Regions from separate parts of the Lacticaseibacillus suihuaensis genome, predicted to be linked through region 1. Evidence: predicted binding sites of a transcription regulator. Region 1 holds the regulator's gene; each other region holds the start of a gene.
The links. Region 1 encodes CtsR, which represses protease genes until heat stress. Its sites were predicted from a motif close to TTGGTCAAAAAAGGTCAAANA; they were not measured.

Region 1 (2,156 bases):
CAGGGGGTCGGAGGTTCGAACCCTCTAGTCGGCAGCAGTTGAATATTTCGCGGAAGTAGTTCAGTGGTAGAACATCACCTTGCCATGGTGGGGGTCGCGAGTTCGAATCTCGTCTTCCGCTTCTCACTTTCCGCCGGGATGGCGAAACTGGTAGACGCACAGGACTTAAAATCCTGCGGTAAGTGATTACCGTGTCGGTTCGAACCCGACTCTCGGCATGGTCATATTAATACGCACCCATAGCGCAACTGGATAGAGTGTCTGACTACGAATCAGAAGGTTGTAGGTTCGACTCCTACTGGGTGCATTCCGGCTCGCCGGAACGCAATTGAATAGCGATAATGCGGAAGTAGTTCAGTGGTAGAACATCACCTTGCCATGGTGGGGGTCGCGAGTTCGAATCTCGTCTTCCGCTTCATCGGGAAATAGCTCAGCTTGGTAGAGCGCTACGTTCGGGACGTAGAGGTCGTGGGTTCGAATCCCGTTTTCCCGATCAGTCAAAGATCGACGTGCAGACGCCGATCTTTTTTTGCGTTCGCTTTTTTGGCCAACCATGGCTATAATGAAAGTCAAGATTAGTCAGACTCTCGACAAAGGAGGTGTCGTATTGCAAGGGCAGAACATGTCGGATGTGATTGAGCAGTACCTGAAAGCGATGCTTCAGGCCGAGCGGCAGGTCGAGATCTCGCGAGCCGAGGTCGCAGACCAGTTCAATTGCGTCCCGTCCCAGATCAATTATGTGATCAAGACCCGCTTCACCCCGGAGCGGGGGTACGTGGTCAAAAGCAAGCGCGGCGGCGGGGGCTACATTCGCATTCACAAGGTCAGTCAGCTGTCCGACCAATCGCTGGTGTGCCTGATGGCTCAGAAGCTGCCGGAGACGCTGAGCGACGCGGCGGCTCAGCGCATGCTGCAGCAGCTGTACGAGGCTGGGTTGGTGAGTCGCCAAACCGGCACCGCAATGCTCAACGTGCTGAGCCCCCAGGTGCTGGCCCAGCCCGACGCGGTCAGCGAGGGCCGGCTGCGAGCCAGGCTGATGCAGGCGCTGCTTGACAGCCTGCGCTACGGCCACTAGCCTGTGTTGCGGTCGCACTAGTTCGGCTGTCGCAACTGCGCGGCCGACCGGGATTGCCGCACCGCACCGCCGACCGCTGTAGTTGCACCGCGACGACGAACTGTGACTCAATAGTAGATGAACGTTAGTGTTGAACCGATCCCAGGGATCAAAGGAGTTTGCGTATGGACAACTTATTCACCCCTAGTGCTAAAAACGTCTTACAAATCGCGCAGGATCAGGCTAAGGCCTTCCACCACCACGCCGTCGGCACCGAGCACCTTTTGATTGCCCTGGTGATCGAGCCCGAGGGCATCGCCGGCAAGACCCTGCGTCAGCTGTCGGTCACCGAGGCCGATGTGCATGATGAAATCGAACGCTTCACCGGTTACGGCACCAGCGCCGGCAGCAGCACCGCCAAGGACGCCTACCTGCCGTACTCGCCCAAGGGCAAGGAGATTCTGAGCTTCGCCGGCGATGAGGCCAAGCGGCTCGGCGCCTTAAAGATTGGCACCGAGCACATCCTGCTCGGCCTGCTGCGCGAGGATGACATCCTGGCGGCCCGGATTCTGCAGAACCTAGACCTGAGCCTGGCCAAGACCCGGCAGCTGGTGCTGAAGAAAATGGGTATCTCGGATGCCCCGGCCAAGCACAAGGGCGGCCCAGCTGCCCGGCCGACCCGGGCGGCCAGCGCCGGCACCCCGACGCTCGACGGTCTCGCGCGTGACCTGACCCAGCTGGCCCGGGAGAACAAGATGGATCCCGTGGTCGGCCGCGACAAGGAAGTGCGGCGGCTGGTCCAGATCCTGGCGCGTCGCACCAAGAACAACCCGGTTTTGATCGGTGAACCAGGGGTCGGCAAAACCGCCATCGCCGAGGGCTTCGCCGAGAAAATTGTGGCCGGGCAGGTGCCGGCCGACATGAAGAACAAGCGGCTGATGATGCTCGACATGGGGTCTTTGGTCGCCGGCACCAAGTACCGCGGCGAGTTCGAGGACCGGCTCAAGAAGGTGATCGACGAGATTTACCAAGACGGGCAGGTCATCTTGTTCATCGACGAGCTTCACACGCTGATCGGCGCCGGTGGGGCGGAAGGCGCAAT
Region 2 (2,156 bases), on a different contig from region 1:
CGATTGGCTGGCCGGCGGTTTATTCAACCGAAAGTAGGCGAATTGAATGAAAAATCAACAACGCTTAATCGTCGGACTGGTGATTGCCCTGATCGTGATCATCTTTGCCCTGCTGAACGGCCAGCCGGTGGCCGTCAACTTTTTCGGTGCCGCTTTCAAGTGGCCGCTGATCGTCGTGATCGTCGTGTCGCTTCTGCTCGGCGCCTTGGTCACGCTTCTGGTGTCGACCGCAAGCCTTGCCAAGACCAAAAAGGAAATGGCGGCGCTGACCAAAACCAACCAGGCGCTTGAGGCCGACGTGAAGGCCCAGGTGGCCGCAGCCACTAAGGACAAGGACGCGGAGATCGAGGACCTGCGGCGCCAGCTGGCCGCAGGCGTGGTTGCGTCAGACAGTGCCAATCGGCCGGCCCCAGGCACCAAGTAACGAAGGCCTGGATTGCTGTGAGAAAGCCCCGCATCGGCGGGGCTTTTTTGGCAGCGCGACCGCGGTGGTGGATCCAAAGCGGCGCGGTCCCACACGGACGGATGGAGCAGGCGGGGCTGACGCGTTGGCGGCCGCTTCGCGCCGGTGCCGCGCGTCAAGGCGACTGGCGGCTCCGCCCTGCGACCGATTTTTGCCGTCGAACTTGTTTTGACCTTTACTGACCAATGCCTTCTTGGTAAGATGTCCCTGTAGCGGCGACGCCCTTCAACCGCGTATCATGAAGGGGTAGCCCAGACAATCGGCGGCCACTGGCCGCGGTTGCGATGCCAAAGGAGGATGAACATGAATCCAGATAACTTAACCCAGGCCGTCAGTGAGGCGCTGGCCTCAGCCCAGCAGATTGCGGCGGTGCGGCACCACCAGGAAATCGATGTGGCCCACCTGATGAAGGCGCTGGTGCAGCCCAACGCGTTTGCCAGCACCTTGTTCAAAGACGCCGGGGTCAACCTCGACGGGCTGAACGCAGCGATCGACAAGGCCCTAGACGACCTGCCAGTGGTGGAAGGGGCGACCAGCTACGGTCAATCGCTCAGCTCGACCTTGTACCAGCTGCTGCAAGACGCCGGTAAGGTCCAAGAGAAGCTAGGCGACACCTACATCGCCACCGAGGCCGTGTTACTCGCGCTTTTTGACCAGCAGTACCTGCCGATCACCCAGTACCTGACGGAATCCGGGCTGACCGCCAAGAAGCTGACCGCCGCGGTGAACAAGGTTCGCGGCGGCGCGAAGGTCACCAGCAAAACCGCGGAGAACAATTACCAAAGCCTCAAAAAGTACGGCTCCGACCTGGTCAAAGAGGCGCGAACCGGCAAGATGGATCCGATCATCGGCCGCGACGAGGAGATTCGCAACGTCATTCGCATCCTGTCGCGCAAGACCAAGAACAACCCGGTGTTGATCGGTGAGCCCGGTGTCGGCAAAACGGCGATCGTCGAGGGGCTGGCCCAGCGCATCGTGCGTCAGGACGTGCCGGACAACCTGAAGAATAAGACCATCATCAGCCTGGACATGGGCAGCCTCTTGGCCGGTGCCAAGTACCGCGGTGAGTTCGAGGAGCGGCTCAAGGCCGTGCTCAAGGAGGTCAAAGCGTCTGAGGGGCAGATCATCTTGTTCATCGACGAGATTCACACCATCGTCGGCGCCGGCAAGGCCGAAGGCGCGATGGACGCCGGCAACCTGCTCAAGCCGATGCTGGCGCGAGGCGAGCTGCACTTGATCGGCGCGACCACGCTGGACGAGTACCGCGAAAACATCGAGAAAGACAAGGCGCTGGAGCGGCGCTTCCAGCGGGTACTGGTCCAGGAGCCGACGGTGGAAGACACCATTTCGATCCTGCGCGGTTTGAAGGAACGCTTCGAGATTTTCCACGGCGTCCGGATTCACGACTCGGCCTTGGTCGCCGCGGCAACCTTGTCCAACCGCTACATCACCGACCGGTTCCTGCCGGACAAGGCGATCGACCTGGTCGATGAGGCCAGTGCCAACATCAACGTGGAGATGAACTCCCGCCCGACGGAACTGGACGTGGCCGAAAGGCGCCAGATGCAGCTTGAAATCGAGGCTCAGGCCCTGAGCAAGGAAAGCGACGCGGCGTCTCAAAAGCGCCTGACCCAGCTGCAGGCGGAGCTGGCCGATCTCAAGGAGGAGACCAACAGGCTCAAGGCGCAATGGG
Region 3 (2,156 bases), on a different contig from region 1:
GCAGCTCTGCTTCTCCATCTACCGGGCGCAAAAGCAGTACAATCACTTCTACGCGCAGGCCCTGGCCCGTTTTGGCCTGACCTACCCGCAGTACATCACCCTGCTGTCTTTGTACGAGCACGGGACCATGTCCGTCAAGGAGGTGGGCAAGACCCTCGAGCTTGACTCTGGCACCCTGACGCCTTTGATGAAGCGCCTCGAAAAAGGCGGCTGGATCACCCGCACCCGCTCCACCACCGACGAGCGGCGCGTCGACGTCAGCCTGACCCAAAAGGCCAAGGACTCGCGCGACGAGATCTTCGCCCACGTCGGCGACTGCACCCGGCTGATGCAGCTGGATCAGCCGACTTACGACGCGATCAAGGCGCAGGTCGACCGCGTCGACTCGCACCTGGCCGCCATTCAGGACCAGGCCCTGAGCTAACCCAACACCGCACACAAAAAGCCGTTTCTCAATTGCGAGAAACGGCTTTTTGGCGTCACCGGCCACTTACTTCTGGTCGGCCTTGGTGGTCAAAATCGCATCGATCAGGCCGTAATCCTTGGCCTGTTGCGCGGTCAGGTAGTGGTCGCGTTCGGTGTCGGCCTTAATCTCATCGACGGACTTGCCGGTCGCGTCGGACAGGATCTGGTTCAGGCTGACGCGGGCCTTCAGGATCTGCTCGGCGGCGATTTCGATTTCGGTCTGCTGGCCCTGGGCCCCGCCCAGTGGCTGGTGAATCAGAACCTCGGAGTGTGGCAGCGCAAAGCGCTTGCCCTTCTTCCCGCCGGCCAGAAGCACACTGGCCATGGAGGCGGCCATCCCGATGGCGATGGTCTGCACATCCGCGTGGATGAGGTTCATCGTGTCGAGAATCGCCAGCCCGGAGGTGATCACACCACCGGGCGAGTTGATGTAGAGGTAGATGTCTTTATCCGGATCTTGGGCGTCCAGGAAAAGCAGTTGGGCAATGATCGAGTTGGCCACCTGATCATTGATTTCCCCGGACAGCATGATGATCCGGTCTTTGAGTAGGCGTGAGTAAATGTCGTAGGCGCGTTCGCCGCGGCTGGTCTGTTCAACGACTGTAGGAACTAGCATGGGTATTCCTCCTAGGTTACGTGCGTAAATTAGCACTCATTTGAATACAGTGCTAAGCATACGTCAAAAGTCAAAAAAGGTCAAATACTTCGGCTCACTTTTTTTCGTGTCCTCAGCATAGCACAACGGCGCGGTCTCGCGCATCGGTCGGCACCCGAAATTCGCCGAGGCAGATTACTTTATTCGCCGCGGGGCAACGTGCCACAATGAAGGCGGCAACGTCCAGCCCTGATCGACGTTAAAAGCTGCCTGTAAGGAGATTGTCGCATGTCCTACTTATCCACACTGCTCGCCTGGCTCGGCGTCGGCTTCATCACCGTCGGCCTGATTCTGCTGATTTTGCACATCCTCAAGCACCGCTCGCTCAAGACGCCGGGCATCGATGTGCTCGTCGGCGTCGTCCTGTTCGCCATCGGCCTGGCCGTCGCCCCGGCGCCGCCGACCAAACAGGAACAGGCGGCCGCCTCCCGGTCTTCCCGGGCCGCCGCGCAGTCTTCGCAAGCCGCGAGCAGCCGCGAAGCCAGCGTCGCAAGCCACGCCGCCGCCGAATCCCGGGCCAAGGTCCAAAGGGCCAAGACCGTGCTGGCCAAACTCAACGCCGCCATCGCCAAGACCCTGAAGCAGGACCAAGGCTTTGCCGCTGGCACCCTCGATCACAACGGCCATTCGACCAAAACCGGCACCGCCAACCCCGCCTTCGCCTGGGCCCTGATGGTGATTAGCGTCAAAATCGATCAAGACCACCACGTCAAGGCGCAGGTCAACGCCCAGGTCGCACCGCTGACCGATCGCGCCAAAAAACAGCTCGGCACCCACTGCGCCAACCTCGCGCTGGCCACCCTGGCCGAACTGGGGCAAGCCAAAGACGCCGAGCTCAACGAAGGCCTGTTCACCGAGGTCTACTTCGGCCACCAGATTGTCGCTCAGTCGCACCTCACCGACAACAAGGCCTTTCGCGCCTACTCCTGGTAACCGCTGAACGCAAAAGCAGGCGTCGCCATCACTGGCAACGCCTGCTTTGTGTGGTACCTGATGCGCAGCCCGGGAGTCGAACCCGGATTTCGAGAACCGGAAT
Region 4 (2,156 bases), on a different contig from region 1:
GCTTTTGCTGGTCTTGCATCTTCTGAAGCTTGGTGACCTGGTCGCGGTAAAACGCGGCCTTTTCGTAGTCCTCTTGCTTCAGCGCGGCCTGCTTTTGCTTTTCGGCGTCGTCAATCTTGGCCTGCACGGTCTTGGGATCGGCCACGGTGATGGTCAGGTTCTTGCGCGAGCCGGCCTCATCCAGCAAGTCGATGGCCTTGTCGGGCAAGAAGCGGTCTTGAATGTAGCGGCTGGACAGGGTGACAGCGGCCTGAATCGCGGCCGGCGTGTAGGTGACGTGGTGGTAATCCTCGTAGCGCTTTTGGATGCCTTCGAGGATCTTGACGGTTTCGGCCTCGGTCGGCTCGTCGACGGTGACGGGCTGCAGGCGCCGGGCCAAGGCGCTGTCTTTTTCAATCTGGCGGTACTCGTTGTTGGTGGTGGCGCCGACCAGCTGCATCTCGCCACGCGCCAGCGCCGGCTTGATCACGTTACCGGCGTCCATGCCGCCTTCCGCGTTGCCGGCCCCGACGATTTCGTGAATCTCGTCGATGAACAAAATGACGTTGGGACTCTTCTTCAGCTCGGTCAACAGCTGCTGCATGCGCTGCTCGAACTGGCCGCGAATGCCGGTGCCTTGCACCAGCGACACGACGTCGAGCTGGATGACCTGGCGCTCTTGCAGCTTGGCCGGCACGTCACCGTTGGCGATCTTCAGGGCGAGCCCCTCGACCACCGCGGTCTTACCGACCCCGGCCTCACCGATCAGCACCGGGTTGTTCTTGGTGCGACGGTTCAGGATTTCGATCACCCGGGCGATTTCGGCGTCGCGGCCAATCACGGGATCAATCTCACCGTTTTTGGCCTTGTCGGTCAGGTTGACCCCGAACTGCGCGAGCACGCTGTTGCCGCCGCCGCGGTTGTTGTTGCCGCCGCGGCCGGCCTGCGTCGGCGGGGTCTGTGCGGTTGGGGATTCGGGCTGGCCCGAATTTTGCCCCTGGCTCATCGCCTTGAACAGGTCGTCAAGGCTGTTGAAGCCGAAGGGGTCGTTGCTTGCATTGGTTGGATTCATAGAACCTCCTGCTTGCGCCTTGAGCTGCTGGTAGCAGTTTTGGCACAGGTTGATCTCTTGGCGTTGACCATTCACGCTGGTGTACAGGTGAATGGTCGCTGGATTTTGATGGCAGTTCTCACAGAGCATCGCGATCACGACCTTTCTTTGTGGGGGGAGCCCCCCTTGTCAAAAAAAGCTTTGACCTTTATTGACCAAGGACTAGTATACAACAGCGGGTTAAATTTGCAAGCACTCTAATGCCGAGAGTGCTAAAAAATTTGACGAAACCCTTTTCTTATCGGTTTTGATTGCGGTTTCACTCGCATAATGCTAGCATAATCTTGTACGTCAAAGCGCGTCAACTTCAAAGGCTGGCGCTTTAAAGGAGGCAGGCGAATGGCACCGGACTACCAGCAGCTGATGGACGAGTTACGCGCAGGGTCGCGCAGCGAAATCGAGGTGACCCCGGAAACTTTCGGGGCGTTTCGGACCGCTTGGACCGACTATCCCAACCGCGACGAGATCGTGGGGCAGGCCAAACGCGGCGGTAACATCGTCTACCGTTACAAATCCGGGTCGGGAGATTAAAAAGCGACTTCAGACTTGCCGTGAAAACGGAATGATGGTAAGGTTTACAAGAGATAGAATTGTCCATTCTATTCGGAAAAGACTTTTTATGCGAAGGAGCAGATTACTCATGGAAAAACGCGAATTTAATGTCATTGCAGAAACAGGGATCCACGCACGTCCGGCTACCCTTTTGGTTCAGGCCGCAAGCAAGTTCAACTCCGACATCAACTTGGAATACAAGGGGAAGAGCGTCAACTTGAAGTCCATCATGGGCGTGATGTCCCTGGGCGTTGGCCAAGGTGCCGACGTGACCATCTCCGCTGAGGGTGCCGACGAAGCCGATGCCATCAACGCCATCGAAGAAACGATGAAAAAGGAAGGTCTGTCTGACTAATGACAAAGCAACTCAAAGGGATCGCTGCTAGTGACGGCATCGCAACTGCGAAGGCCTACATGTTAGTGCAACCCGATTTGTCATTTTCTCAGTCTACAATTGAAGATCCAGAAAAAGAAATCGACCGTTTGCACGACGCACTAGACCAAAGCAACGGCG

Region 2: clpB (ATP-dependent chaperone ClpB) is a predicted target of CtsR. The motif match lies at 629-649, and genes of this name have one in related genera.
Region 3: ACYVRZ_RS07285 (ATP-dependent Clp protease proteolytic subunit) is a predicted target of CtsR. The motif match lies at 1,148-1,168, and genes of this name have one in related genera.
Region 4: ACYVRZ_RS09360 (ATP-dependent Clp protease ATP-binding subunit) is a predicted target of CtsR. The motif match lies at 1,229-1,249, and genes of this name have one in related genera.

The regions. Positions count from the first base shown of each region.
Region 1 covers NZ_BAAGBJ010000004.1:213,419-215,574, reverse strand. Annotated here, with positions in the region: tRNA gene ACYVRZ_RS05695 (tRNA-Thr) at 1-34, shown strand, start outside; tRNA gene ACYVRZ_RS05690 (tRNA-Gly) at 50-121, shown strand; tRNA gene ACYVRZ_RS05685 (tRNA-Leu) at 133-218, shown strand; tRNA gene ACYVRZ_RS05680 (tRNA-Arg) at 234-307, shown strand; tRNA gene ACYVRZ_RS05675 (tRNA-Gly) at 344-415, shown strand; tRNA gene ACYVRZ_RS05670 (tRNA-Pro) at 420-493, shown strand; gene ACYVRZ_RS05665 (CtsR family transcriptional regulator) at 608-1,075, shown strand; gene ACYVRZ_RS05660 (ATP-dependent Clp protease ATP-binding subunit) at 1,240-2,156, shown strand, end outside.
Region 2 covers NZ_BAAGBJ010000001.1:283,893-286,048, reverse strand. Annotated here, with positions in the region: gene ACYVRZ_RS01275 (SDR family NAD(P)-dependent oxidoreductase) at 1-37, shown strand, start outside; gene ACYVRZ_RS01270 (LapA family protein) at 47-424, shown strand; gene clpB (ATP-dependent chaperone ClpB) at 767-2,156, shown strand, end outside.
Region 3 covers NZ_BAAGBJ010000006.1:154,879-157,034, reverse strand. Annotated here, with positions in the region: gene ACYVRZ_RS07290 (MarR family winged helix-turn-helix transcriptional regulator) at 1-424, shown strand, start outside; gene ACYVRZ_RS07285 (ATP-dependent Clp protease proteolytic subunit) at 491-1,081, opposite strand; gene ACYVRZ_RS07280 (hypothetical protein) at 1,349-2,053, shown strand; tRNA gene ACYVRZ_RS07275 (tRNA-Arg) at 2,115-2,156, opposite strand, start outside.
Region 4 covers NZ_BAAGBJ010000010.1:4,702-6,857, forward strand. Annotated here, with positions in the region: gene ACYVRZ_RS09360 (ATP-dependent Clp protease ATP-binding subunit) at 1-1,180, opposite strand, end outside; gene ACYVRZ_RS09365 (hypothetical protein) at 1,430-1,621, shown strand; gene ACYVRZ_RS09370 (phosphocarrier protein HPr) at 1,731-1,997, shown strand; gene ptsP (phosphoenolpyruvate--protein phosphotransferase) at 1,997-2,156, shown strand, end outside.